3 regions of the Inquilinus ginsengisoli genome follow, and region 2 is predicted to be linked to each of the others. Evidence: predicted binding sites of a transcription regulator. Region 2 holds the regulator's gene; each other region holds the start of a gene.
The links. Region 2 encodes LexA, which represses DNA repair genes until DNA is damaged. Its sites were predicted from a motif close to ATGTTCTANTTTGGTTC; they were not measured.
Positions count from the first base shown of each region.

Region 1 (9,539 bases), on a different contig from region 2:
CCCGACATCTGGGTCGTCCCAGGCAACGACCCGACCGGACAGCCGGGGGCGCCGATTGCGGGGCAGCCGGCCTATGTCTGGGCCCATGTCGAGAACCACGGATCGAGTGTCGCCGACGGCACCCGCATCGATTTCTGGTGGGCCGATCCCAGCACCCAGATCCTGCGCAGCACCGCCCATTTCATCGGGTCGGCCAATGCGGACCTGCAGCCCGGCGCGGCACAGGACGTGCTGTGCCTGGTGCCCTGGGCGGTGACCATGGTGAATGGCGGGCATGAGTGTCTGATCGCCGTCGCCAATCATTCCGGCAGCTCGATCCCGGTCCCGCCGCCGGATGATTTCAACCCGCCGGCCTATCCGGAGGCCGCGCAGCGCAACCTCAGCGTCGTCGTGGCGCAGACCGGCATTCCCGCCCGGATGCTGACCATCGCGGCCGGCCTCCGCACCGACAAGCGGGTTCTGGTCACGGCCAAGGTCGGGGGCGAACTGGACGAGGCGCAACTGCGCCGGCTGGACCTGGCCGGCCTGAAGCCGTCCAAGGCCGCCAAGGTCGAGGTCGGCATGGGGCAGGAGCCGATGTGCACGCCGGAAAAGGGCGGCCTGGGCAAGCGGGAACTGGAGTTGCACATTCCCAGGGGCACCAAGGCCGCCATCCATGTCGCCATCAGGGCGCCGGACCTGGCGAAGGGCGAATACGCCCTGGTCCGGATCGCCGAGCAGGACGGGGAGGACCGGACGCTCGGTGGGTACACCTTCATCGTTCTGTCCGACCGGAAAGGAGGCCGCAAATGACCGCCACGCCGATGCAGGTGCTCACGCGCCCCTTCGCCGTCGAGCCCGTGACCAATATCATGCTGCCGGACGGCATCTTCGATAACGCTATCTATTCGCTGCTGATCTCGTGCCACTACACCAACAATTCCTCCAGCGACCTGGTCAATGTCCGCCTCTATCTCGAGAGCATTGGCGACCCGGGCATCGTTCCGGCGGCCAACACCCTGGTCTTCTCCAGGATCCCGGCCGGGGCATCGGTGCTGGTGTCCTGGCGGGCGAATTTCGAGAACGCCACGCCGGGCAAGCACCTGGTCAGCTTCATCGCGCGCGCCGACGGCTTCGAGTCCCGCCGCTCGATCCAGCAGATCTTCGTCTCGCAGACCCGGTTCGACTCGACGACCAATTCCTACACTTGCACCGTGGGCGAGGGATCGCTGGTGGTGTCGAACCTGGCCGCCCTCGGGCCGGCCGCGGATTGGTGGAAGTGCAATCCGAAAGACCCGAAATGCGGGCCGGATTTCGGCCCCTGGGTGCCGACCGGGGCGACGATGGTCTGGCAACCCAACCCCGCCTATGACGGGGTCCATGGCGAGCTGCCTTTCGCCGATCCTTGGTGGAAGATCCTCGCCCTCATCGTGCTGGTGGTCGCGGCGATCGTGGCGATCGTCGCCGTGGCCCTCGGTTCCGGGAACGCGAATTTCAGCGCCGGCGGCACCTTCGAGGAGACGGACCCGAGCGTCAGCTGCTGCACCCCGAAGGGCGCCGCTTCCGGCCCGCCCGAATACACGGTGGCGGGCGTGGCTTCGGCCATCGCCTCGGGCGCCCTCGTCGTCGCCTGCTCCGACGCCGCGGATCCCTTCTATCGCGGGCAGGCGGCCACGCCGCCGGGGGCCGGCGAGAAGACCCTGGGTGAAAAGGTGGTGGCGAAATGGAGCCTGCCCGACGCCCCCAACGCCGGCCGCGCCTATCCGGCCGATGTCGAATGGACCTATCAGCGCTTCACCACCGGCCAGACCTACAGCCATTCGGTGTCGGAGACGCAGACCAACATCCATGTCGGCGGCGACGTCGAGATCGAAACCCCCGGCACGGTGCATGCCTTCAAGCCATTGTGGGTGAAGGCGAAGTTTCAGAACGGCGGAGGCGGCTACTTCACCGGGACGGAGCTCTACGCGTTCGCCCTGTTCCAGGCGCCGCAAGGGCTGTTCTTCGTCGTGCCGCTAACGGATGACGGGCTCGGCTTCGACGACGCCGCCAATGACGGCGTCTATGCCGGCAGCCTGGACCTGGAGCGGGCCTACAAGCTGCTGCTGTCCCAGCACCAGGATGTCTACGGCGTCTGGCGGATCTTTGTCTTCGCCCAGGACGTCAACCTGACGAAGCCGGGAACGCCCCCTGAAATCGCGGCCCAGCACATCGGCGGCTTCTTCGTCGCCAGCGCGATCGAGATCACCTTCGATCCCTCCCTGCCATGTCCGCTGAAAGCGCAGAGCACGATCACCGTGGTCTGATCGACCGGGCTTCGGAGCCGGCTGAAGGTGGCCGCGATGTTTCCGTGCCGCCGGACGCCGGCTCCGGGCATACTCCGCGTCGGGGACAGACGAGGGGGCAGCCCGGATGCTCTACGCCATTCTTTGCTACAATTCGCAGGACGCCATCGGCGCCTGGACCAAGGAAGAGGATGACGCGGTCATGGCCCGGCTGGACGTCGTCCACCGCCGGCTGGCCGAGCAGGGCCGGCTGGGGCCCGCCGCGCGGCTGATGCCGACCACCGCCGCGACCACGCTGGTGAAGGGCCATGAGCCGCCGCTGGTGATCGACGGGCCCTATGTCGAGACCAAGGAGCAGATGCTCGGCTTCTACATCGTCGACTGCCCGTCGATCGAGGAAGCGGTCGCACTGGCCCAGGACCTGGAGCGGGCGAATCCCGGCATCGGCGGCTACGAGATCCGCCCGGTCAAGCTGTTCCTGCCCGGAAGCGGCATGGCCTGATGCCCGGCCCCGGCCGAAGCTGGCGTCCCTTCCGGGCCGTGGCGGGCTGGACGCTGCGGGACGGCCGGTCCGACCTGGTCGCAGGCCTGACGCTGGCGGCCATCACCATCCCCGAGCAGATGGCCACCGCCCGGCTGGGCGGCTTCGCGCCGGAAATCGGCTTCTTCGCCTTCGTCGCCGCGGCGCTAGCCTTCGCGGTGTTCGGCGCCCATCGCCTGCTGTCGGTCGGCGCGGATTCCACCATCACCCCGATCTTCGCCGGCGGCCTGGCCCTGCTGGCGGCGGCGGGATCGCCGCACTACGCGGCCCTGGCCGCCGCTTTGGCCCTGATGGTCGGCCTGATCGTCTGCTGCGGCGGCGTGTTCCGCCTGGGCTGGATCGCCGACCTGCTGTCGGTGCCGGTCACGACAGGCTTCCTGGCCGGGATCGCGGTGCACATCGCCGTCTCGCAGCTGCCGGGGCTGCTGGGCCTGCCGGCGCAGGACGGCAGCACGCCGCAGCGCATCGCCGAGACCGTGGCGCAGCTGGGGCAGGTCAATCCCTGGAGCGCGGCGCTGGGGATCGGCGTCTTCCTGGCGGTGTTCGGCGCCGAGCGGATCAGCCCGCGCATTCCGGGCGCGCTGATCGGCCTGGTGGCGGCGACGGCCGCGGTGGTCGCCTTCGGCCTCGAGAATCGCGGCGTCGCGGTCCTCGGCCCCCTTCCCGGCGGCCTGCCGCAGCCGGCGCTGCCGGCGGTGGATTTCGACGAGCTGCGCCGCCTGGTGTCCCTGGCGCTGATCGTCGCGCTGGTCGTCATGGTGCAGACGGCCGCCACCAGCCGCTCCTTTCCGCCCCAATCCGGCGCGCCGCCGGCGCTGAACCGCGATTTCATCGGCGTCGGCGCCGGCAGCATCCTGTCCGGCCTGTTCGGGGCCTTTCCGGTGAACGCCAGCCCGCCGCGCACCGCCACCGTGGCCGAGACCGGCGGCCGGTCGCAGGTCGCCGGCCTGGTCGCCGCCGCCATCGTGCTGGCCCTGGCGCTGCTCGGCGGCGGGCTGCTGTCGCATGTCCCGCATGCGGCCCTGGCCGGGGTCCTGGTGTTCGTGGCCCAGCGGGTCGTCCGGGTCCCGACCTTCGTCGCCGTCTACCACCAGGCGCCGGGCGAGTTCGCCCTGATTCTGGCCACCGCGGTCGCCATCGTGGTGCTGCCGATCCAGGCCGGAGTCGCCGTCGGCATCGGCCTGTCGCTGCTGCACGGCATCTGGGCGATCACCCGCGCCCAGCCGATCGAGTTCGAGAAGGTGCCGCAGACGTCGATCTGGTGGCCGCCCGCCGCCGGCTCCCATGGCGAGACGCTGCCCGGGGTCGCCGTCATCGCCTTCCAGGCCCCGCTGAGCTTCCTCAACGCCGGGACGTTCGAGGCCGGCATCGGCCGCCTGATCGACGCCAGGCGGGACGCGCTGCGCCTGGTGATCCTGGAGGCCAGCAGCATCATCGAGATCGACTATTCCGCGGCCCGCAGCCTGGCCGGGGTGATCGCGCAGTGCCGCGTCGCGGACATCACCTTCGCCATCGCCCGGCTCGAATCGGTCCGCGCGCAGCAGGCCCTGTCCCGCTTCGGCATCCTGGCGCAGATCGGCCCGGACCATGTGTTCCATAGCGTCGACGAAGCGGTGAGGGCGCTGGCCGGCCCGCCCCCCGATCCGGCACCCGGTGCAGGGCACGCATCAGCGAGTCCCTGAGGCCGCGCAAAGCCGCCGTTTCCCTGGGCCCGCCGCCCCGAGCTTGACTCTGCAGCGCTGCAGTGGATTCATATAAGAACAAATATAGAACATCTGTGAGCGCCATGTCCGCCCTCGCCGCCCTGCGCGAGCGCCTGAACCGCTATGGATCCGCCGTCGAGGATCCCGGAATCCTGCCGCTCGACCTGCCGCCGATCGATGCCCGCCTGCCGCGCGGCGGGCTGGCGCTCGGCCGGCTGCACCGGGTCGCCGCGGCCGGCGGGGGCGGGGCCGCCGCAGGGGCGGCCGCGACCGGCTTCGCTGCCCGGCTGCTGGCCCGGCTGCAGCGGCGCGGGCCGGTGCTGTGGTGCACGACGAGCGACGACCTCTATCCGCCGGCGCTGGCCGCGCTGGGCCTGGCGCCCGACCGGCTGATCCTGGTGCGGCCGCGCGACGAGAAGGGCGTGCTGGCGGTGGTGGAGGAGGCGCTGCGCACCCCCGGCTTCGGCGCCGTGCTGGCCGAGGCGGTGCGGGCCGACCTGCTGGCCGAGCGGCGGCTGCAGCTGGCCTGCGAGACCCGGGGCACCACCGCCCTGCTGCTGCAGCGCGAGCTGCTGGCGCCCCGCCTCGGCCGTACCGCCGCCAGCGCCGCGGTGACGCGCTGGGCGGTGGCCCCGGCGCCCAGCGGCGGCACCGCCACCTGGGTCGGGCCGGTGCGGTGGGAGCTGGCGCTGACCCATTGCCGCGGCGGCGCGCCCGGCCGCTGGATCGTGGAGACAAAGGATGGGACGGATCGTCTCGCTGTGGTTGCCGAACTGGCCGATCACGCGGCTGAAGCTGACCACGCCGGAGAACGCCTGGCCGGCTGAGCCGGTCGCGGTCGTCGAGACCATCGGACAGCGGCGCCAGGTCGTCGCCGTCGACGACCGCGGCTGGGCCGCCGGCATCCGGCCGCAGCAGAAGGCGACCGACGCCCGCGCCGTGCTGCCCACCCTGGCCCTGATCCCGGCGGACCACGCCGCCGACGCCCGCGCCCTGGCCCGTCTGGCCCGCTGGGCCGGCCGCTACAGCCCCGCCGTGGCGCCCTGCCCGCCCGACGGGCTGTGGATCGACATCACCGGCTGTGCCCATCTGTGGGGCGGCGAGGAAGGCTTGGTCGACGACCTGGCCGGACGGCTGCGGCGGCGCGGCCTGCCCGGCCGCATCGCCGTCGCCGGCAGCTTCGGCGCCGCCTGGGCCCTGGCGCATCACGGCCGCGCCGAACGGCCGATCCACATCCTGCCCGACGGCGAGGAACGGGCCGCCCTGTCCCCCCTGCCCGTCGCGGCGCTGCGGCTGGACGAGGATGCGGTGCAGGCGCTGCGCCGGATCGGCCTGACCAAGGTCGGCGACCTGCTGGCGGCGCCGCGCCCCGGCCTGGCCCGCCGCTTCGGCGCCCGGCCGCTGCTGCGGCTGGACCAGGCGCTGGGCCGGGCGGAGGAGACGGTCGGCTTCCGCCGGCCGCCGACGCCCTGGTTCGCCCGCTTGGCCTTCCCCGAGCCGGTCGGCACGCCGGAGGACCTGCAGCGCGCCATCGCGGTGGTGACGGCGGAGCTCTGCGCCCGGCTGGAGGCCCGGATGATGGGCGCCGCCCAGTTCGCCGCCGACTTCCACCGGGTCGACGGGCGGCGCCAGACCGCCGCCATCCGCACCGCTTTGCCGGTCCGCGACGCGGCGCGGGTCGCGCGCCTGCTGGCCGAGCGGCTGGACCGGGTCGACCCCGGCTTCGGGGTCGAGGTGGTGACCCTGCGGGCCGACCGGGTGGCGCCGCTGGACGGGCGCCAGACCGGGCTGAGCAAGCTGGAGGACGAAGGGGCCGCGATCGGCGACCTCGCCGGCTTCGTCGACATCGTCGGCAACCGCATCGGCTTCGACCGGATCTGGCGGCCGGCCGCGGTGGAGAGCCATCTGCCCGAACGCTGCGTCGCCGCCGCGCCGCCGCTGGCCCCGGCCGAGGTCACGGCCTGGCCCGAGGGCTGGGTGCGCCCGCTGCGCCTGCTGCGCCGGCCGGAGCCGATCGAGGCGATCGCCCAGGTGCCGGACGACCCGCCCAGCACCTTCCGCTGGGCCGGGGCGACCCACAAGGTGCGCCGCGCAGACGGGCCGGAGCGGATCGCCTATGAGTGGTGGCGCCGGACAAAGCCGGAGGACCGGAGCGAGCCGGAGATGATCCGCGACTACTACCGGGTCGAGGACGAGGCCGGCCGCCGTTTCTGGGTTTACCGCGCCGGGCTGTACCGCACCGGCGAGAGCGCGCGCTGGTTCCTGCACGGGGTGTTCGACTGATGGTCGATTATGCCGAGTTGCAGGTCACCACCAACTTCTCCTTCCTGCGCGGCGGGTCGCACCCGGCGGAGCTGGTGGAGACGGCGATCCATCTCGGCCTGTCCGCCATTGCCGTGACCGATCGCAACAGCCTGGCCGGGGTCGTGCGCGGCCATGTCGCCGCCAATCGCGACGCGGACCGGCAGAAGGCCCGCCGCATCCCCTACATCGTCGGCTGCCGGCTGGACTTCACCGATGCGCCGAGCCTGCTGTGCTATCCGACCGATCTCAAGGCCTATGGCCGGCTGTGCCGGCTACTGACCATCGGCAAGCGCCGGGCGAAGAAGGGCCAGTGCGACCTGGCCTTCGCCGACCTGCTGCCGTTCAGCGACGGCCAGATCCTGGTGGCGCTGCCGCCCGATACGCTTGACGACGGCTTCGCCGGCCATCTCGACCGGCTGCGGTCGGATATGGGGAAACGGGTCTATCTGGCGGCCAGCCATCGCTATCGCGGCGATGACGCCCGGCGGCTGGAAGACCTCCGCGACCTCGCCTTCCGCACGCGGGCGCCCCTCGTCGCCACCAACGACGTGCTGTACCACGCGCCGGAGCGGCGGCGGCTGCAGGATGTCGTCACCTGCATCCGCGAGCACTGCACGATCGACGAGGCCGGCTGGCGGCTGGAGGCCAATGCCGAGCGGCACCTGAAGACGCCGGACGAGATGGCCCGGCTGTTCCGCGACCATCCCCAGGCGCTGGAGCGGACGGTCGAGATCGCCGAACGCTGCCGCTTCGACCTGGATGAGCTGTCCGCCAAGTACCAGTACCCCGAGGAGATCACCCCCGACGGCGAGCCGGCGCAGGCCCGGCTGGAGCGCATGACCTGGGAGGGGGCGACAACCCGCTATCCCCAGGGTGTGCCGGCCGATCTGCGTAGCCAGATCGAGAAGGAGCTGGCGCTGATCGGCGGGCGCGAATACGCGCCCTTCTTCCTGACCGTGGCCGACATCGTCGCCTTCGCCAAGAGCCAGCACATCCTGAACCAGGGCCGCGGCTCGGCCGCCAACAGCGCCGTCTGCTTCTGCCTGGGCATCACCTCGGTCAACCCGGTCGAGGTCAACCTGCTGTTCGAACGCTTCATCAGCGAGGCGCGCCACGAGCCACCCGACATCGACGTCGATTTCGAACATGAGCGGCGCGAGGAGGTGATCCAGCACATCTACCAGAAGTTCGGCCGGCACCGCACCGGGCTGACCGCGACCGTGATCTGCTACCGAACCCGCGCCGCGGTGCGCGACGTCGGCAAGGCGATGGGCCTGTCAGAGGACATGATCGGCGCCCTGTCGGGATCGGTCTGGGGCTGGAGCATGACCGGATTGGACGAGGACCAGGTGCGCGAGGCCGGGCTGGACCCGGCCGACCCGCGGCTGCGCCTGGCCCTGACGCTGAGCTGCGAGCTGATGGGATTCCCGCGGCATTTGAGCCAGCACACCGGCGGCTTTGTCTTCGCCCGCGACCGGCTGGACGAGCTGGTGCCGATCGAGAATGCGGCGATGGACGATCGCACCGTCATCTGCTGGGACAAGGACGACATCGAAGCGCTGGGCATGCTGAAGGTCGACGTGCTGGCGCTGGGCATGCTGACCGCGCTCAAGCGCTGTTTCGACCTGATGGAAACGCATTACCCCGATAATTTCCGGGAACGGCCGAAGCTGGGCCGGAGGCCGACCGACAAAGCGGTCTTCGACATGCTGAGCCGGGCCGATTCGATCGGCGTGTTCCAGGTCGAATCCCGGGCCCAGCAGTCGATGCTGCCGCGGCTGAAGCCGCAGACCTATTACGACCTGGTGATCGAGGTTGCGATCGTCCGGCCGGGACCGATCCAGGGCGACATGGTGCATCCCTATCTGCGCCGCCGCGACGGCATCGAGCCGGTGAGCTACCCGAAGGACGAACTCAAGGAGGTCTTGGAGAAGACCCTGGGCGTGCCGCTGTTCCAGGAGCAGGGCATGAAGCTGGCCATTGTCGCCGCCAAGTTCAGCCCGGCCGAGGCCGACAACCTGCGGCGGGCGATGGCGACATTCAAGAATGTCGGCACCATCCACCAATACGAGACCCGCTTCGTCGAGGGCATGGTCGCCAACGGCTATGAGCGCGACTTCGCCGAGCGCTGTTTCAGCCAGATCAAAGGCTTCGGCAGCTACGGCTTCCCCGAGGCGCATGCCGCCTCCTTCGCCCTGCTGGTCTATGAGAGCGCCTGGGTGAAGCACTATCACCCCGAGGTGTTCTGCTGCGCCCTGATCAACTCCCAGCCGATGGGCTTCTACGCCCCGGCGCAGCTGGTGCGCGACGCCCGCGAACACGGCGTTGAGGTCCGCCCGGTCGACGTCAACCGCAGCGACTGGGACTGCACCCTGGAGCCGACCGGCGGCCGCGACCACGCCCTACGGCTGGGCCTGCGCCTGGTGAAGGGGCTGAGCGAAGACGAGGCTGAGAAGATCGTGGAACAGCGCGGCGCTGGCTATGCCGCGCCGGCCGATCTCGTCCGCCGCGCCGGCGTCTCGGCCCGCGCCCTGAACCGGCTGGCCGAGGCCGCCGCCTTCGGCTCGATGGGGCTGGACCGGCAGCAGGGGCTGTGGGCGGTGGCCGGCATCGCGGGCGAGGCCCTGCCGCTGTTCGCCGCCCGGCCGGCCCAGCTGGCGCTGTTCGAGGAGCCGCAGGCGGCGCTGCCGCCCCTGCCACCCGGGCTGGAGGTGCTGGAGGACTACG
Region 1 covers NZ_JAVDPW010000008.1:59,994-69,532, forward strand. The annotation lists gene E9232_RS22130 (hypothetical protein) at 1-792, shown strand, start outside; gene E9232_RS22135 (choice-of-anchor X domain-containing protein) at 789-2,285, shown strand; gene E9232_RS22140 (YciI family protein) at 2,392-2,766, shown strand; gene E9232_RS22145 (SulP family inorganic anion transporter) at 2,766-4,487, shown strand; gene E9232_RS22150 (ImuA family protein) at 4,592-5,335, shown strand; gene E9232_RS22155 (Y-family DNA polymerase) at 5,250-6,791, shown strand; gene E9232_RS22160 (error-prone DNA polymerase) at 6,791-9,539, shown strand, end outside.
Region 1: the regulator LexA is predicted to act here: its motif matches at 4,564-4,580, upstream of E9232_RS22150 (ImuA family protein).

Region 2 (9,539 bases):
CGTGCCGCAGCCGACCGCGGCCGATCTCGAAGCCTACCACAAGGACCATGGCGACAAGTTCCAGTCGCCGGAATACCGCACGCTGAGCGTGGTGATCCTGAACGCCGACGATTTCGGCAAGGGCGCGGCGGTGTCGGAGGACGAGGCGCGGACCTATTACGAGAAGAACCAGGCCAACTACGAGAAGCCGGAGCTGCGCAAGTTCGACCAGGTGATCGCGCCGACCAAGGAACTGGCCGCCCAGATCGTGGCCGCGGTGCGCGGCGGCAAGCCGGTGCAGCAGGCGGTGGACGAGGCGGGCAACGCCTCGGTCACGCTGGTCCCGGTCGACTTCACCGCCAAGGCCAACATGCCGGTCGCGGCGCTGGCCGAGCCGGGCTTCGCCCTGCAGCAGGGCCAGGCCACCGATCCGGTGCAGTCGCCCTTCGGCTGGCACGTGCTGGTGCTGACCGGCACCCAGGCGGCGCGCACCGTGCCGTTCGAGGAGGCACGGCCCGAGATCGAGACGGCGCTGCGCCAGAGCAAGGCGGCCGACGCCCTGTATGAGACCGCGAACAAGTTCGAGGACGCGCTGGCCGACGGCGTCGCCATCGACAAGGCGGCGCAGGAGTTCGGCTTCACCGTAACCACGGTGCCGGCGGTGGCCAAGGACGGGTCGACCCAGAGCGGCACGCCGCTGGCGGTGCTGCCGGGCCAGGCGCAGATCCTGACCACCGCTTTCGGGCTGCAGCAGGGCGATGCCAGCCCGATGACCGCGATCGACAACAAGATCTCCGTCATCGTCCGGGTCGAGAGCATCCTGCCGCCGACCACCGAGCCGCTGGCCAAGGTCCGCGACGAGGTCGCCGCCGCCTGGACCGAGCAGAAGCAGGCCGAGGCGACCGCGACGCTGGCCACCGACATCGAGAAGCGGCTGCAAGCCGGCGAGGCCGCAGTCGACGTCGCCAAGGCGGTCGGCGGCCAGTATGCCGAGACCCAGCCGCTGCTGCGCGACGCCAGCAATGCCGGCGCCCTGCCCGCCCCGCTGGTGCGCGACCTGTTCACGGCCAAGGTCGGCGGCACCGCCACGGCGGAAACCCCGGGCGGCCGCGTCGTCGCCCGGCTGACCCGGATCGACCCGGCCAAGCCCGACGCCACCGCCGAGGCGGCGGTGAGCCAGGACCTGCGGCGCAGCCTTGCCGGCGACATCGGCGCCGGCCTCGACCAGGTGCTGCGCGACCGCTACGGCGTCAGCATCGACCAGTCGGTGCTCGCCCGGCTGAAATACGAGGAATGACGCGCGTGGTCGGCCTGTCGGTGATCAGGGCCCGGGACAAGGGCGGGGAGCGATGGCGCCGCATCGGCGCCGTTCCCTTCCGCCCCCATCCCATGGACTCTCATCTGAGGTAACCGACATGCCGGACTCCACGGCGTTCGAAGCCTTCGCCGACATCTATCGCTCCGGAAAGCCGCAGGTGGTCTGGACCCGCCTGGTGTCCGACCTCGACACCCCGGTCTCGGCCATGCTGAAGCTGGCCGGCGACGAGCCCTATTCCTTCCTGCTCGAATCGGTCGAGGGCGGCGCCATCCGCGGCCGCTACAGCGCCATCGGGCTGCGCCCCGACCTAATCTGGCGCTGCCGCGGCGACACGGTCGAGATCAACCGCAAGGCGCTGGCCGACCTCGACAGCTACACCCCGGTCGCCGCCAAGCCGCTGGACAGCCTGCGGGCGCTGATCGCGGAATCGCGCATCGACCTGCCGCGCGGCTTCCCGCCGCTGGCCGCCGGGCTGTTCGGCTATCTCGGCTACGACATGGTCCGGCAGATGGAAACGCTGCCCGACACCAATCCGGACACGCTGGGCGTGCCGGATTCGATCATGATCCGGCCGACCATCGTCTGCGTGTTCGACACCATCGCCGACGTCGTCACCATCGTCACCCCGGTCTTCCCCGACCCGGCGGTGACGGCGGAGAAGGCGCATGAGGCGGCGTGCGAGCGGTTGTCCAACGTGGTTGCCGGCTTCGAATCCAGCCTGTCGCACCGCGAGGCCGCGGCCGAGGGCGTGCTGCCGGCCCTGCCGGAGCCGACCTCGAACATGACGCGGGAGGAGTACCACGCGGTGGTGGAGCGGGCGAAGGAGTACATCCGCGCCGGCGATATCTTCCAGGTGGTGCTGTCGCAGCGCTTCGCCCTGCCCTTCACCCTGCCCCCCTTCGCGTTGTACCGGGCGCTGCGTCGGTTGAATCCTTCGCCCTTCCTGGTGTTCCAGAACTTCCGGGACTTCGCCGTGGTCGGGTCGAGCCCGGAGATCCTGGTGCGGCTGCGCGACGGCGAGGTCACCATCCGGCCGATCGCCGGCACCCGCCCCCGGGGCGCCACGCCGGAGGAGGATGTGGCGCTGGAACAGGATTTGCTGGCCGACCCGAAGGAGCGGGCCGAGCACCTGATGCTGCTCGACCTCGGCCGCAACGATGTCGGCCGCGTGGCGCAGATCGGCTCGGTCAAGGTCACCGACCGCTTCATCATCGAGCGCTACTCCCACGTCATGCACATCGTCTCCAACGTGGTCGGCCGCATCGGGCCGGAGCATGACGCCATCGCCGCCCTGTCCGCCGGCTTCCCGGCCGGCACCACCAGCGGCGCACCCAAGGTCCGGGCGATGGAGATCATCGACGAGCTGGAGGTGGCGCGGCGCGGCGTCTATGCCGGGGCGATGGGCTATTTCGGCGCCAATGGCGACATGGACACCTGCATCGCCCTGCGCACCGCGGTGGTGAAGGACGACACCCTGTACATCCAGGCCGGCGGCGGCGTCGTCGCCGACAGCGACCCCGAGGGCGAGTACCAGGAAACCCGCAACAAGGCGCGGGCGCTGGTGCGCGCCGCCGAAGATGCGGTACGCTTCGCCAACCGACCGCGCAGCGGCAATCGGCCGATGGGACATGTCTAGAGAACGCACCCTTTCGCAGCAGCATCGCGACCAGCGCCATGCTCTGCCGCATCGATGGTGAGGCCGGCCGGATCGCGTCCGCCGCCCCCTCCCCATACCCATGCCTCGAAAGGGCGAAATCGATGCTTCTGCTGATCGATAACTACGACAGCTTCACCTACAACCTGGTGCATTACCTCGGCGAACTCGGGGCCGACACCGATGTCCGGCGCAACGATGCGCTGACCGTCGACGAGGCGCTGGCGCTGCGGCCCGACGGCATCGTCATCTCGCCCGGCCCGCGCGACCCCGACCAGGCCGGCATCTGCATGGACCTGATCCGCGCCGCCGCCGGCCGGGTGCCGGTGTTCGGCGTCTGCCTGGGCCACCAGGCGATCGGCCAGGTCTTCGGCGGCCGGATCGTCCGGGCGCCGGTGCCGATGCACGGCAAGATCAGCCCGGTGCACCACCATGGCGGCGGCGTCCTCGCCGGGCTGCCGGACAATTTCGAGGCCACCCGCTACCATTCGCTGACCATCGCGCCCGACAGCATGCCGGACAGCCTGGAGGCCACGGCCTGGACCGCGGACGGGGTGATCATGGCGCTGCAGCACAAGACGCTGCCGATCCATGGCGTCCAGTTCCACCCGGAGAGCATCGCCTCGCAGTTCGGCCACAAGATCCTGCAGAACTTCCTGGCCATCGCCGAACGGCGGAACGCGGCATGACGACCGAGATGCGACCGTTCCTCGCCAAGGCCGCGCTGGGCCAGCCGCTGAACGCGGCCGATGCCCGCGCCGCCTTCGAGATCATCATGTCCGGCGAGGCCACGCCGGCGCAGATCGGCGGCTTCCTGATGGCCCTCAGGGTCCGCGGCGAGACGCCGGAGGAGATCGCCGCCGCCGCGCGGGTGATGCGCGACAAGGCGGTGACCATCGACGCGCCGGAGGGCGCCATCGACTGCTGCGGCACCGGCGGCGACAGTTCCGGGTCGTTCAACGTCTCGACCGCCGTCTCCTTCGTCCTGGCCGGGGCCGGCGTGCCGGTGGCCAAGCACGGCAACCGCGCCGCATCGAGCCTGACCGGCGCCGCCAACGTGCTGGCGGAACTGGGCGTCAATGTCGAGGCGACGCCGGAGGTGATGCGCGAGGCATTGTGGGACGCCAATATCGGCTTCCTGTTCGCGCCGCTGTACCACAGCGCCATGCGCCATGTCGGCCCGGCGCGGCAGGAGCTCGGCACCCGCACCATCTTCAACCTGCTCGGTCCGCTGGCCAACCCGGCCGGGGTGAAGCGCCAGCTGCTCGGCGTCTTCGCCGAGGCCTGGGTCGCCCCGGTGGCCGAGGCCCTGCTCCAGCTCGGCAGCGACGTCGCCTGGGTGGTGCATGGCAGCGACGGGCTGGATGAGCTGACCACCACCGGCCCGACCTCGGTCGCCGAGCTGCGCGGCGGCCAGGTCCGGCGCCTGACGGTGACGCCGGAGGATGCCGGGCTGCCCCGATCCAAACCCGAGGACCTCAAGGGCGGCGACCCCGAGACCAACGCCGCGGCGCTGCGCGCGGTTCTGGGCGGCGCCCACGGGGCCTATCGCGACATCGTGCGGCTGAACGCCGCTGCGGCCTTCATCGTTGCCGACAAGGTCACCACTCTGGCCGATGGTGCCGACCTCGCGGCGCGCATCATCGACGATGGGACGGCCGCCCATGTGCTCGAACGGCTGGCCCGGATCACAACCCAGGGCCCGGCCAAGGGTTAGGAATCATGAGTGACACGCTGACACGCATCGTCGCCGACAAGCGTCGGCACATCGAACAGCGCAAGGCGGCGGTGCCGCCGGCCGAGATTCGCCGGCTGGCGGATCTCGCCGACCGCGCCGCCCCGCCGCGCGGTTTCCTGGCGGCGCTGCGCCGGGCACAGTCCGAAGGCCGCACCGGCCTGATCGCCGAGATCAAGAAGGCCTCGCCGTCCAAGGGGCTGATCCGCCCGGATTTCGACCCGCCCGCCCTCGCCCGCGCCTATCGCGACGGCGGCGCCACCTGCCTGTCGGTGCTGACCGACGTGCCCTATTTCCAGGGCGCCGACGAGTATCTGACCGCCGCGCGCAATGCGGTCGAGCTGCCGGTGCTGCGCAAGGACTTCATGGTCGATCGCTACCAGATCGACGAGGCCCGGGCGCTGGGCGCCGACTGCATCCTGCTGATCATGGCGGCGCTGGACGACGCCACCGCGCAGGAGCTGGAGCAGGCCGCGATCGACAACGGCATGGACGTGCTGGTCGAGGTGCATGATGCGGCGGAGCTGGAGCGGGCGCTGAAGCTGCGGTCGCCGCTGCTCGGCATCAACAACCGGAACCTCAAGACCCTGCAGGTCGACCTCGCCACCACCGAGGCGCTGGCGGCCCAGGTGCCGCGGGACCGGCTGATGGTGTCCGAGAGCGGGCTGTTCACCCCGGCCGACCTGGCCCGCATGGCCCGGGTGGGCGCCACCACCTTCCTGATCGGCGAAAGCCTGATGCGCCACGACGACGTCGCCGCCGCCACCCGCGCGCTGCTGACGCCGGAGGCGAGATCCTCCGCCGCATGAGCGACCTCACCCATTTCGACGCCGCCGGGCAGGCGCGCATGGTCGATGTCTCGGACAAGGAGGCGACGGTCCGGGTGGCGCGTGCCGGCTGCCGGGTCGAGATGAAACCGGAGACGCTGGCGCTGATCGCCGCCGGCGGCCACGCCAAGGGCGACGTGCTGGGCATCGCCCGCATCGCCGGCATCATGGCCGCCAAGCGCACCGCCGACCTGATCCCGCTGTGCCACCCGCTGCCGCTGTCCAGCGTCGAGCTGGCGCTGCGCTGCGATGCGGAGCACAGCCGGGTCGAGATCGAGGCCACGGTCAAGGTCACCCACCGCACCGGAGTCGAGATGGAGGCGCTGACCGCCGCCTCAGTCGCCGCCCTGACCGTCTACGACATGTGCAAGGCGGTCGACCGTGGCATGGTGGTCACCGACCTGCGCCTGCTGCACAAATCCGGCGGGCGGTCGGGCATCTATGAGGCCGCGCCATGATCCCGGTCGCCGAGGCCCGCGCCCGCATCCTCTCCGCCTTCCAGGCCCTGCCGGCCGAGACCGTGCCGTTGCCCGAGGGCCTGGGCCGGATCCTGGCCGAGCCGGTCGTGGCGCGGCTGACCCAGCCGCCGCTCGACGTCTCCGCCATGGATGGCTGGGCGGTGCGCGCCACCGACGTCGCCACGGTGCCGGCGACGCTGCGCGAGATCGGCCGGGTGCCGGCCGGCGGCCGCTTCGAGGGCACGGTCGGGCCGGGCCAATGCGTCCGCATCTTCACCGGCGCGCCGCTGCCCGCGGGCGCCGACGCGGTGGTGATCCAGGAGGATGCCGACGCATCAGGCGATTCGGTCACCATCCGCGAGGGCGCCGGTGCCGGCCGCTATGTCCGCAAGGCCGGGCTGGACTTCCGCGCCGGCGACACCCTGCTGCAGCCCGGCCGGCGCCTGACCGCGCGCGACATCGGCATCGCCGCCTCGACCAACCATCCCTGGCTGCGCGTCCGCCGCCGGCCGCGGGTGGCGATCCTGGCGACCGGCGACGAGATCGTGATGCCGGGCGAGGCGCTGGGGCCGAGCCAGATCGTCAGCTCCAACAGCCACGCCCTCGCCGCCCTGGTCCGCAGCTGCGGCGGCCAGCCGATCGATCTCGGCATCGCCCGCGACGATGCCGAGTCGCTGACCGCGCTGGCGGCCGGGGCGCGCGGCGCCGACCTGGTCGTCACCACCGGCGGCGCCTCGGTCGGCGACCACGACCTGATCCGTTCGGTGCTGGGCGGGCGCGGCCTGGCGCTCGACTTCTGGACGATCGCGATGCGGCCGGGCAAGCCGCTGATGTTCGGCCGGCTCGACGACACCCCGATGCTGGGCCTGCCCGGCAACCCGGTTTCGACCATGGTCTGCGGCTGGCTGTTCCTGCGCCCGGCGATCCTGGCGCTGCAGGGCGCGGCGCTCCCGGACGACCGGATCGCGGCGACTTTGGGCCGCGACCTGCCGGCCAATGATCGGCGCGAGGATTACTTGCGGGCGCGGATCGAGCGCACCGAAAACGGCCTGGTCGCCACCCCGTTCCCGGCCCAGGACAGCTCGATGCTGTCGCTGCTGGCGGCCGCCGACGGGCTGGTGATCCGGCCGCCGCTGGCGCCGGCGGCGGCGCGCGGCGATGCGGTCGAGGCGGTGCTGTTCACGGACGGGATCTGACCCGGCGATTGTTGCGAGGAAGTAAAGAGTCGGGTGCGACAAAGTTAGCGCCTTGTGTTTTTGTTTTGTTCCTCCTATCGTGTTTCCAGGGATTCGGCCGCACCGCGGCCCTGAAAACGGAGGATGCCTTGCTGACGCGTAAGCAACAGGAGCTGCTGTTGTTCGTTCATCGCCGCCTGGAGGCGGACGGCGTCAGTCCTTCCTTCGACGAGATGAAGGACGCCCTCAGTCTCAAGTCGAAGTCGGGCATCCATCGACTGATCACCGGCCTCGAAGAGCGCGGCTTTATTCGCCGCCTGCCGCATCGGGCCCGGGCGCTCGAGGTGCTTCGCCTTCCCGACTGCCTCAAGACCGACGCCCCGGCGGCGACCGACGACGACAATGTCGTCCCCTTCCGGCCGCTGCGCAGCGACACGCCCCTGCCCGGCCGCAAGCTGGAGCGCGCCGATCTGGTCAATGCCGAGCACGGCGTCCGCCTGCCGCTCTACGGCCGGATCGCCGCCGGCATGCCGATCGAGGCGCTGCAGGAGCACAACTTCGCCCAGGTGCCGGCCTCGCTGCTCGGCCCGGGTGAGCACTACGCGCTCGAAGTCGCCGGCGACAGCATGGTCGAGGCCGGCATCCTGGACGGCGACACCGTCATCATCCGCCGCTGCGACACCGCCGACGCCGGCGTGATCATCGTCGCCCTGGTCGACGACAACGAGGTCACGCTGAAGCGGCTGCGGCGCAAGGGCGCATCGGTCGGGCTGGAAGCCGCCAACCCGGCCTACGAGACCCGCTTCCTGCCGTCGGACCGGGTCCGCATCCAGGGCCGCCTGGTCGGGCTGCTGCGGACCTATTCGTAACCTGCGGCCTCACCAGCCAGGGCTCGCCATCACGCGGCCCGGCACGCCATGACTGGCCGTGCCGGGCCGCGCCCGTTTGGCGGCGTCGAACGGGCGACGGCGCAGCAGGTCGCGGATGCGGCCGGCGTGTCGATCTCCGCCGTCTCGCGCACCTTCACCAAACACGCCAGCGTTTCGCCCCGGATGCGGGCCCGGGTGCTGGCGGCGGCCGAGGCGCTGGGCTACCGCCCCAACCAGCTGGCGCGCAGCCTGATGACCGGCCGGACCGAGCTGGTCGGGCTGGTCTCGACCCATTTCGCCAACCCCGCCTTCATGGACGTGTTCGACCTGTTCACGCGGGAGCTGCAGCGTCGCGGGCTGCGGCCGCTGATCGCCAACCTGTCGGAGGATGGCCACGCCGCGGCCGCGCTCGACATGATGCTGCAATACAATGTCGACGCCGTGCTGATCGCCACCTCGGCGCCGCCGGAGGGCTTCGCCGCCTCCTGCGCCCGGGCCGGGCTGCCGGTGGTGCATGTGTTCGGCCGGGCCGGGACCGATGCGCCGGTGCCGGTGGTGACGGTCGACAATGTCGCCGGCGGCCGCCTGGCGGCGCAGGCGATGCTGGCGCGCGGGCTGCGGCGCCTGGCCTTCCTCGGCGGCGCGCCGTCGGATGCGTCGTCGATCGACCGCGCCGCCGGCTTCGCCCAGGAACTGGCCGGGGCCGGCCTGCAGCCTGTGGCCGTGGACTACGCCGGCGACTATTCGCATGAGCACGGCCGGCGGGCGATGCACGCGCTGCTCGACGCCCATCGGCCCGATGCGGTGTTCTGCGGCGACGACATCCTCGCCCTCGGCGCGCTCGACGCCTGCCGCGAGCGGAGTGTGCGGGTGCCGGAGGAGATCGGCGTGGTCGGCTTCGACGACATGAAGCTGGCCGCCTGGCCCGGCTACAGCCTGACCACGATCCGCCAGCCGATGGCCGAGATGGTGCGCCACGCCATCGGCGAGATCGCCGCCCGCCTCGCCGATCCCGCCCACGAGTTGCGGAGCCGGCTGTTCGAGATCGCCCTGGTGGAGCGCGGCAGCCTGTAGGTCAGGCCACCCGCAGCCCTTCCAGAACCTGCATCAGCTGCCGGGCACAGACCCTGAGCGGCGCCGCGCTCTGCTCTGCCTTGGCCAGCGCCATCGCCCCGGAATAGGCGGCGACGACGAAGGTGGCGAGATCGTCCGGATCCGCCGCCGCCAGCCGGCCCGAGTGCTGGTCGGCGCGCAGCCGCTCGGCGATCGCGGCCCGCCAGGCCTCGAACAGCGCCTGCATCGCCAGCCGGAACTCCGGATCCGCCAGCGACAGCTCCAGCACCAGGTTGTTGAGCGGGCAGCCGGAGACCGCGCCGCGCCGCTCCAGCCCCTCGGCGATCCCGGCGAAGACCGCGGCAATGCCCTCCAGCGCATCCGGCGCCGACCGGACCGGGGCACACCAGGTCTCCTCGACCTCCTGCGCCACCCGGTCCCGGATCACCGCCAGCCCCAGCGCCTTCTTGG
Region 2 covers NZ_JAVDPW010000006.1:480,251-489,789, reverse strand. The annotation lists gene E9232_RS19325 (peptidyl-prolyl cis-trans isomerase) at 1-1,276, shown strand, start outside; gene trpE (anthranilate synthase component I) at 1,395-2,933, shown strand; gene E9232_RS19315 (anthranilate synthase component II) at 3,056-3,640, shown strand; gene trpD (anthranilate phosphoribosyltransferase) at 3,637-4,668, shown strand; gene trpC (indole-3-glycerol phosphate synthase TrpC) at 4,674-5,495, shown strand; gene moaC (cyclic pyranopterin monophosphate synthase MoaC) at 5,492-5,971, shown strand; gene E9232_RS19295 (molybdopterin molybdotransferase MoeA) at 5,968-7,167, shown strand; gene lexA (transcriptional repressor LexA) at 7,296-8,015, shown strand; gene E9232_RS19285 (LacI family DNA-binding transcriptional regulator) at 8,064-9,089, shown strand; gene E9232_RS19280 (LmrA/YxaF family transcription factor) at 9,091-9,539, opposite strand, start outside.

Region 3 (9,539 bases), on a different contig from region 2:
AGTCGAACTCGGTCTTGGTGAAGGTCTTGGTCGAGGGCAGGAAGGTGATGTGGGTGCCGCGGTTCTCGCCCTGCGGCCCGACCGCCTTCAGCGGCGCCTCGACGTCGCCGTCGTGGAACCGGGCGAACCACTGGTGGCCGTCGCGGAAGATGGTCAGGTCCAGCGTGTCCGACAGCGCGTTGACCACCGAGACGCCGACGCCGTGCAGGCCGCCCGAGACCTTGTAGGAGTTCTGGTTGAACTTGCCGCCGGCATGCAGCTGGGTCATCACCACCTCGGCGGCGCTGATGCCCTCTTCCTCATGGATCGCCACCGGGATGCCGCGGCCGTTGTCGGTCACGGTGACCGAGCCTTCGGCGTTCAGCGTCACCGTGATGGTGTCGCAGTACCCGGCCAGCGACTCGTCGATCGCGTTGTCGACGACCTCGTACACCATGTGGTGCAGGCCCGACCCGTCATCGGTGTCGCCGATATACATGCCCGGCCGTTTGCGCACCGCTTCCAGGCCACGCAGCACGGTGATGGAGCTGGCATCGTAGGCGCCGCCGTCGTTCGCGATCTCAGAATCCGACATTCTTCTTCATCCGTTTTGTTCCGTCACCCTGGCGTCGTCGACGCCGAAGTGGCGTGCCCGGTCCCCGAGCGACGCGAACAGCGCCGTGTCGGTGCCGGTCATCCAAGCCTGGGCGCCGAGCGCCAGGATCTCCTCGTAGAGGGCGGCACGACGCGTGCCGTCGAGATGCGCCGCCACCTCGTCGAGGAGGAGAAGAGGCGGGGCGCCGCGTTCGCCGGCGAGCAGGCGGGCATTGGCGAGGACGATGCCGATCAGCAGCGCCTTCTGCTCGCCGGTGGAGCATTGCGCCGCCGGCATCGCCTTCGACCGGTGGTGGACGGAAAGGTCGCTGCGATGCGGTCCTTCCGTCGCGGCGCCGGCCGCGGCGTCGATCCGTCGATTATCGCACAAAAGGCGGCGGAATGCCTCTTCGGCGTCGACCGCCGGCCGATCGTCAAGCCACGCCTCGATCCGGCCGTCGATGGCCAGGTCGGCGCGCGGAAACGGGCCGTCCACCATCAGCGACTCGGCGCCGCGCAGCCGCGCCACCAGCTCGCGCCGGGCGGCGGCGACGGCGGCGCCGGCGGCCGCCATGGCGTCCTCCAGCGCGGTCAGCCAGGCCGCGTCGGGGCGAGGCGAATCCTTCAGCAGCCGGTTGCGGTCGCGCATCGCCCGCTCATAGGCGGCGAGCTGGCCGGCATGGTCGGGGTGGAAGCCGTAGACCAGCCGGTCGAGGAAGCGGCGGCGCTGGCTGGCGGCGTCGCCGAACAGCCGGTCCATCTGCGGCGTCAGCCACACCATCGGCGCGCGGGCGCCCAGCGCGGTCTGGCTCGGCGCCGGCCGGCCGTCGATCTTCACGGCACGGCGGCCCTCGCCGGGCTCCAGCTCGGTGCCGAGCGCGATCTCGCCGGTCGGGGTCAGCAGCTGGGCTGCCACCGCCCAGCCCTTGCCCTCGGCGGCCTGGCGTCGGGTCACCTCCGGCAGCGGCGCGCGGCGCAGGCCGCGGCCCGGCGACAGGAACGACACCGCCTCCAGCAGGTTGGTCTTGCCGGCGCCGTTCGGCCCGGTCAGCACCACCGGCCGCGGATCCAGCTCGATCCGCAGCTGGCCGTAGCAGCGGAACTCGGTCAGCGTCAGCCGCGTCAGCGCGATCCGGGCCGGCGGCCCGGACGGGGAGGGCGCCGGCCCCGACTGCGGGGCCTGCTCCGGCATGGGGTCCTGGGACATGTGGCTCAAGGCATCCGAAGCGGATGCTTCGCCCCTGTCATGGAGAAAGGGGCCATGACGATCGGGGCCGGCACGGTCGGTCCAAACCCGGTCACACCCGCATCGGCATCAGCACGTAGAGCGCGCTGGAATCGGCGGTGTCGCGGACGATGGTGGGCGACCCGGCATCGGCCATGGCGAAGCGGGCGCCGTCGCCTTCGATCTGCTGGGTGATGTCGAGGAGGTAGCGGCTGTTGAAGCCGATCTCGATCCTGGCCGCCTCGTAGCTGACCTCGATCTCCTCGGTGGCGCTGCCCTGCTCGGCCGAATTGGCCGACAGCGTCAGCGACCCGTTCTCGATCGTCAGCTTCACCGCCCGGCTCTTCTCGGTCGAGATGGTGGAGACGCGGTCGACCGCCTTGGCGAAGGCCTTGGCGTCGACCTCGAGGATCTTGTCGTTGCCGCTCGGGATCACCCGCTCATATTCCGGGAAGGTGCCGTCGATCAGCTTCGAGGTCAGGACCACGCCGTCGCCCGCAGTTCCCGCCAGGGTGAAGCGGGTCTTGGTCTCGGACAGCTGGACTTCGACCATCTCGCCGCTCTCGTCCAGGAGCTTGCGCAGTTCCATCACGGTCTTGCGCGGCACGATCACGCCGGGGATGCCGTCGGCACCGTCGGGCAGCGGCATCTCGATCCGGGCCAGGCGGTGGCCGTCGGTGGCGACGGCGCGCAGCACCGGCACGTTGTCGGCCTTGGCCGCGTGCAGGTAGATGCCGTTCAGGTAGTAGCGCGTCTCCTCGGTCGAGATCGCGAACTTGGTCCGGTCGATCATCACCCGGAGATCGCCGGTGGCGATGGTGAAGCGGTGCGTCAGGTCACCGCCGGCCATGCTCGGGAAATCCTCGACCGGCAGGCAGCCGAGCCGGAAGTTCGACCGGCCGGCGCGCAGCGACAGCGACCCGCCATCCGCATTGGTCTCGATCTCGACCTGGCTGCCGTCGGGCAGCTTGCGCACGATGTCGTAGAGGGTGTGCGCCGGCGCCGTGGTGCCGCCCGGGGCCAGGATCTCGGCCGGCACGGATTCGACGATCTCGAGATCCATGTCGGTGGCGGTCAGGCGCAGCGCGCCGGATTCGGCGCGCAGCAGGATGTTGGACAGGATCGGGATGGTGTTGCGCCGCTCGACGACGCTCTGCACATGGCTCAGGCCCTTCAGGAGGGCGGCCCGTTCGATGATCAGCTTCATCCCGATTCCACTTCGACGATGCCGGCCGCCGGACGAATCGTCGGGTCGGGCTCACGCCCGGCCGACGCGGCGGGCGCGCACTATAACCGAAAGCCGACGGCGGTGGCGAGGGGCAGGCGCGGTCCCGGGCGCAATCCGGAACGAATTATCGGATGCCGGGTCTGTCGAGGCGTCGTCATCGCGAGGAGCGAAGCGCCCCGTTAAGTTTAGGGGCGCGATCCAGCGGCTCGATTGCTGGATCGCCACGCCCCTTCGGGGCTCGCAATGACGGCTGACAGTCTGGACCGCCGTGCCTAGATCTGCAGCATCCGGCGCAGCAGTTCGACGTCCTCGGCGAAGGACCGGTCCTCGCTGCACAGCTCCTCGACCTTCTTCACGGCGTGCATCACCGTGGTGTGGTCGCGACCGCCGAATTTGCGCCCGATCTCGGGCAGCGACCGCGGGGTCAGCTGCTTCGACAGGTACATCGCCACCTGGCGCGGCCGGGCCACGGTGCGGGCGCGGCGGGCCGAATGCATGTCGGCGATCTTGATGTTGTAGTGCTCGGCGACCCGCTTCTGGATCTCGTCGATCGTCACCCGGCGGTCCGAGGCGCGCAGCAGGTCGTGCAGCAGCTCCTGGGTCGATTCCAGGGTCACCGGGCGGTGCACCAGCTCGGCATGGGCGGTGATGCGGTTCAGCGCCCCTTCCAGCTCGCGCACGTTGGAGGTGATCTTGTGGGCCAGGAACTCCATCACCTTGGCCGGGATCTCGACCCGCGCGGTCTCCGCCTTGGCCTGCAGGATGCCCAGGCGCAGCTCGTAGGTGGTGGGGTGGATGTCGGCGACCAGGCCCCAGCCGAGGCGGGAGCGCAGCCGCTCCTCCATGCCTTCGAGGTCGGAGGGCGACTTGTCGGCCGAGATCACCACCTGGCGGTTCTGGTCCACCAGCGCGTTGAATGTGTGGAAGAACTCCTCCTGGGTGGAGTCCTTGCCGGAGATGAACTGCACGTCGTCGATCATCAGCACGTCGACCGAGCGGAACAGCTCCTTGAAGGTCATCGTGTCCTTGAACCGCAGGGCACGGATGAACTGGTACATGAACTTCTCGGCGGACATGTACAGCACGCGCCGCTCGGGATGCTTCTGGCGGATGTGCCAGGCGATGCCGTGCATCAGGTGGGTCTTGCCCAAGCCCACCCCGCCATAGAGGAACAGCGGGTTGAAGGTGACGCTGTTGGCCTCGGCCACGCGGCGTGCGGCGGCATGGGCCAGCTCGTTCGGCTTGCCGACCACGAAATTGTCGAAGGTGAAGCGCTGGTCGAGGATGGCGCCGAAATCAGTGGCCGATTCGGGCGGCCGGTCCGGCATTGCCGACTCGGTGCGCGTGGCCGGCGCGGTCGCCGCCGGGGCAGGGGGCGCGGCCGCCGGCCTGGCGGCCAGCCGGTCCGGCACCACGATCACATCGACGCTCTGGACGTCCGGATTCTCGGCATGCCACAGCTTGCGGATGCGGTCGGCGTAGTGGGCCGCGACCCAGTCGCGCATGAACTTGGTGGGGGCGGCGATGCGGGCCTCGCCGCCTTCGAGGTCGACGAGGACGACCGGCCGCAGCCAGCTCTTGAAGGCGCCTTCGCCCACCTCCTCGCGCAACCGGCCGCAGACCCGGCCCCATTGCTGCTCGATCGATGTGATGATGACTCCCCCCATCGACGACATGCTGCCTTCCGATCCCCTCCGAATGGGCTTTCGCCCCGTCCCGTTCCGCGTCGACCCGAACTTACCGATTCCCACCCGCAGCGACACCAGACGCGGAGTGCGCAGCTGCCATGCCGACTGAATTCAAACTGTAATAATCACAGTAACACGCCGCCGGCACAGGAACAATTCCTCGCAGCTACTTGCGAAGCTGGAGTCAAATTCCTTAAAACTACGAAATGATCAGCGTTAGGGCACAATCCTGTTCTTCTGCCAATCTTCGTGACGAAGGCTGGTAGCCGACAAGTTGTTTCCTGAAGCGGCCCTCAACCTGCAGATGGCAGGCGAAAGAGGATCATATGCAGGGCGGGCACGTGCTGGCAACGGAACAAATCCGGACCATCCCAAAACGCAAAAAACGGTCTGGAATAGTGCCCGGATCAGCCGGTTGCGGCATGCCGGAAGAAGCGCCTGCCAGACAAGACAAGGGCCGTTCCGCGGCAGCTGCCGCGAAACGGCCCGGTCATCGTCCGAGGCTCAGAGGGCCTTGATGCGGCTCGACAGGCGCGACAGCTTGCGCGCGACCGTGTTCTTCTGCAGCACGCCCTTGGTGATGCCGCGATGCATCTCCGGCTGCGCCGCCTTGAAGGCGTCGGCTGCGGCGGCCTTGTCGCCCGCCTCGATCGCCGTCTCGACCTTCTTGACGAAGGTGCGGATGCGGCTGACGCGGTTGCGGTTGACCAGCGTGCGACGCTCGGTCTGACGGATACGCTTTTCGGCGGACTTGTGGTTGGCCATTGTCGGTCCCGGTTCGGGCCAACGTGGGCCCCAAGAAAATCGAGGGCGCTTGATAGTCTTTTCGCGCCCGGGCGTCAAGACGGGTCTCGCACGCCGTGTCGGGGCGATATGTCGGCTTTTGCGCCGGGCTTGGCAAGGCTGGTAATTTGTTCTATCTTTGTTCTCATGCCGCTCAAGCCGCCCGAGATCGAAGAACTGGCCGACCGGCCGCGCAAGGGGCGCGGCGCCGTCAGCAACAAGTCCGGCCGCTACGAGGCCGAGACCCGGCACAAGGTCGATGACGGCTGGCTGTCCGAGGCGGGGGAGGAGGACGCGCCGCCGCTGCGCACCACGCTGCATGTCGACACGGCGCGCACCATCATCAGCCGCAACGACTCGCCGGACATCCTGTTCGACCGTTCGATCAATCCGTATCGCGGCTGCGAGCATGGCTGCATCTACTGCTTCGCCCGGCCGACCCATGCCTGGCTCGGCCTGTCGCCCGGCCTCGATTTCGAGACCCAGCTGTTCTACAAGCCGGACGCCCCGGCGCTGCTGGAGGCCGAGCTGCGGCGCCCCGGCTACAGCCCGGCGATGATGGCGATGGGCACCAACACCGACCCCTACCAGCCGGTCGAGCGCGAGCTGCAGCTGACGCGGCGGGTGATCGAGGTGCTGTCGCGCTTCAACCATCCGCTCGGCATCGTCACCAAATCGGCGCTGATCACCCGCGACATCGACCTGCTGGCGCCGATGGCGGCCAAAGGGCTGGCAGGCGCCTGCATCTCGCTGTCGATGCTCGACCGCGACCTCGCGCGGTCGCTGGAGCCGCGGGCGGCGACTCCGCCGAAGCGGCTGGAGACGATCCGCCGCCTGGCCGATGCCGGCATCCCGGTCTCGGTGCTGACCTCGCCGATGATCCCCGGCCTCAACGACCACATGCTGGAGCAGGTGCTGGAGGCGGCGGCCGCGGCCGGGGCGACGGCGGCGGGCTGGACCATGCTGCGGCTGCCGCTGGAGATCGCCGGCCTGTTCCAGGAATGGCTGGAGGCGCATGCGCCGGACCGGGCGAAGCGGGTGATGTCGCTGGTGCGGCAGACCCGCGGCGGCAAGCTGTACAAATCCGGCTTCGGCGAGCGCATGCGCGGCGAGGGCCCGGTGGCAGAGATGATCCGCGCCCGCTTCAACCACGCGGTGCGCCGGCTCGGCCTCAACCGCAGCCGCTGGGCGCTCGACATCGGCCAGTTCGCGGTGCCGCCGCGGCCGGGCGACCAGATGTCCCTGTTCTGACCCCTTGGCGTCCCGTGCGATCGGCGCTATGCCGGGGGCAGGAGGGTCGGCATGCCGGATTGGAGCCTGGAGATCGCGTGCGGCGCGCCGAAGCGCAGCGTCGCGGGGCTGGACGAGGTCGGCCGCGGCCCCCTGGCCGGCCCGGTGCTCGCCGCGGCCGTGGTGCTGGTCCGCCCGCTCGACCCCGAGCTCGCCGCCCTGATCGACGACAGCAAAGTGCTGACCGCGCGCCGGCGCGAAGAGCTGGTGCCGCGCATCCGGGCGGTGGCGCAGGTCGGTCTCGGCTGGGCCTCGGTCGAGGAGATCGACCGAATCAACATCCTCCAGGCCAGCATGCTGGCGATGCGACGGGCGCTCGACGCCCTGCCGGAGCGTCCCGGCATGGCCCTGATCGACGGAAACAAGGTGCCCGACGGTTTGCCCTGCGACGGGCGGGCGGTGGTCGGCGGCGACGCGATTTCGCTGTCGATCGCGGCGGCGTCGATCATCGCAAAAGTTGTGCGTGACCACGAGATGTTGCGTCTCTCCACCCTCCATCCCGGCTATGGGTGGGAACGCAACGCCGGCTACGGCACGCCGGAGCATATCGCCGGACTCGACCGGATCGGGGTCTGCGACCACCACCGGCGGTCGTTTGCGCCGGTGTTTCAGCGACTCAGCGTAACCGTCTGATTCGAAGAGGGATTGACGCCGACTCCGCGGCGAATCATCGTCGCGTCATGAGCGAATCACTCCAGACCATCAGCCGGCTGCCGCCGGGTTGCCGAATCGTCCAGGACGATTGCGTCTCGGCCATGCGGGCGCTACCCGCCGGCTCGGTCGATTGCGTGTTCGCGGACCCGCCCTACAATTTGCAGTTGGGGGGCGAGCTGCGCCGGCCGGACGAAAGCCGGGTCGACGGCGTCGACGCGGAATGGGACAAGTTCGCCGACCTCGCCACCTATGACCGCTTCACCCGCGATTGGCTGTCGGCGGCGCGCCACGCGCTGAAGGACGACGGCACGCTGTGGGTGATCGGCACCTACCACAACATCTTCCGGGTCGGCGCCATCCTGCAGGATCTCGGCTTCTGGATCCTGAACGACATCGTCTGGCGCAAGTCGAACCCGATGCCGAACTTCCGCGGCACCCGCTTCACCAATGCGCATGAGACCCTGATCTGGGCCGCGAAGTCGCCGGACAGCCGCTACACCTTCAACTACGACGCCATGAAGGGGCTGAACGAGGAGCTGCAGATGCGCAGCGACTGGACGCTGCCGATCTGCAGCGGCGGCGAGCGGCTGAAGATCGACGGGCGCAAGGCGCATCCGACCCAGAAGCCCGAGGCGCTGCTGTGGCGCGTGATCCTGTCGTCGACCCGGGCGGGGGAGACCATCCTCGACCCGTTCTTCGGCAGCGGCACCACCGGCGCCGTGGCCAAGCGGCTGGGCCGCAAGTTCATCGGGGTCGAGCGCGAGGACGCCTATGCCCGCGTCGCCACCCAGCGCATCGCCGCGATCGAGGCGCCGGCCGACCCGTCGCTGCTGGACACCCTGTCCAAGCGCCAGGCGCCGCGGGTGCCGTTCGGCTGGGTGGTCGAACGCGGCATGCTGCGCCCGGGCGACCGGCTGTTCGACACCGACCGGCGCTATGTCGCCAAGGTGCGGGCCGACGGCACGCTGATCGCCAGCAACAACCAGGGCGACCATGCCGGCTCGATCCACCGGGTCGGCGCCGCGCTGCAGGGCGCGCCGTCCTGCAATGGCTGGACCTTCTGGCACTATGAGGCCCAGCGCAACCGGCTGGCCCCGATCGACCTGCTGCGCCAGAAGATCCGCGCCGAGATGGCGGTTCACTGAACCGTAGGTTGGGTTCGCGGCGCGAACCCAACATCTTGCGGCCCTATCCTGCGTTGGGTTCGCAAGGGCGAACCCAACCTACGCCAACCTCAGCTCAGTCCGCCAACCGGTTATATTTCCTCAAGGTTTCCCGCAGCCGTTGATGCGGGATCGCATGCATGGTGTTGCCATCGCGGCCGGTCATGGTTTCGGCGGCGACCAGGGCGTTGACGATCGCCTCCTCGGTCGCCTGGGCCGTGGCCTCGATCAGCCCGTCCATGGCGTCGTTCGGCAGCACCGCGACCGACCGGGTGTCCGTGCGGCTGAAGGCACCGGGATTGGCGGTGGAGAAGGCCAGGAAGATGTCGCCGCTGCCATTGGCGCCATAGCCGCCGGTGCGGGCGATGCCGACCGGCGCCCGCCGGGCCAGGCGCTTCAGCTGGTGCGGCAGCAGCGGCGCGTCGGTGGCGATCACGACGATGATCGACCCGGTGTCGCGGTCCTGGGCCTGGTCGGGCAGCAGGTCCGGGATCTCGCGCCCGACCGGGACGCCGGCGACCAGCAGGTTCTTGCGGCGGCCGAAATTGCCCTGCACCAGCACGCCGACCATGTGGCCGCCCTCTTCGGGTGAGAGCTGACGCGAGGCTGTGCCGGTCCCGCCCTTGAATCCGAACAGCGACATGCCGGTGCCGCCGCCGACATTGCCCTCCGCCACCGGGCCCGGCCGGGCGCCGTCGAGCGCCTCGACCGCATGCTCCGCCGTGACGTGGAAGCCGTTGATGTCGTTCAGGGTCCCGTCATAGGTCTCGGCCACCACCGGCAGGCACCAGTAGATATCCTGGGCCAGCGGGGCCACCAGCCCGTTGCGGCCCTGCCAGCCGACCACCGCGTCGCGCACGGTGCCGACGCTGTGGCTGTTGGTGATCATCAGCGGCCCTTCGAGGAAGCCGGATTCCTCGATCCAGATCGTCCCG
Region 3 covers NZ_JAVDPW010000003.1:438,387-447,925, forward strand. The annotation lists gene gyrB (DNA topoisomerase (ATP-hydrolyzing) subunit B) at 1-574, opposite strand, end outside; gene recF (DNA replication/repair protein RecF) at 581-1,780, opposite strand; gene dnaN (DNA polymerase III subunit beta) at 1,872-3,005, opposite strand; gene dnaA (chromosomal replication initiator protein DnaA) at 3,299-4,693, opposite strand; gene rpsT (30S ribosomal protein S20) at 5,219-5,479, opposite strand; gene E9232_RS09805 (PA0069 family radical SAM protein) at 5,645-6,748, shown strand; gene rnhB (ribonuclease HII) at 6,800-7,420, shown strand; gene E9232_RS09815 (site-specific DNA-methyltransferase) at 7,468-8,586, shown strand; gene E9232_RS09820 (DmpA family aminopeptidase) at 8,681-9,539, opposite strand, start outside.
Region 3: the regulator LexA is predicted to act here: its motif matches at 5,626-5,642, upstream of E9232_RS09805 (PA0069 family radical SAM protein).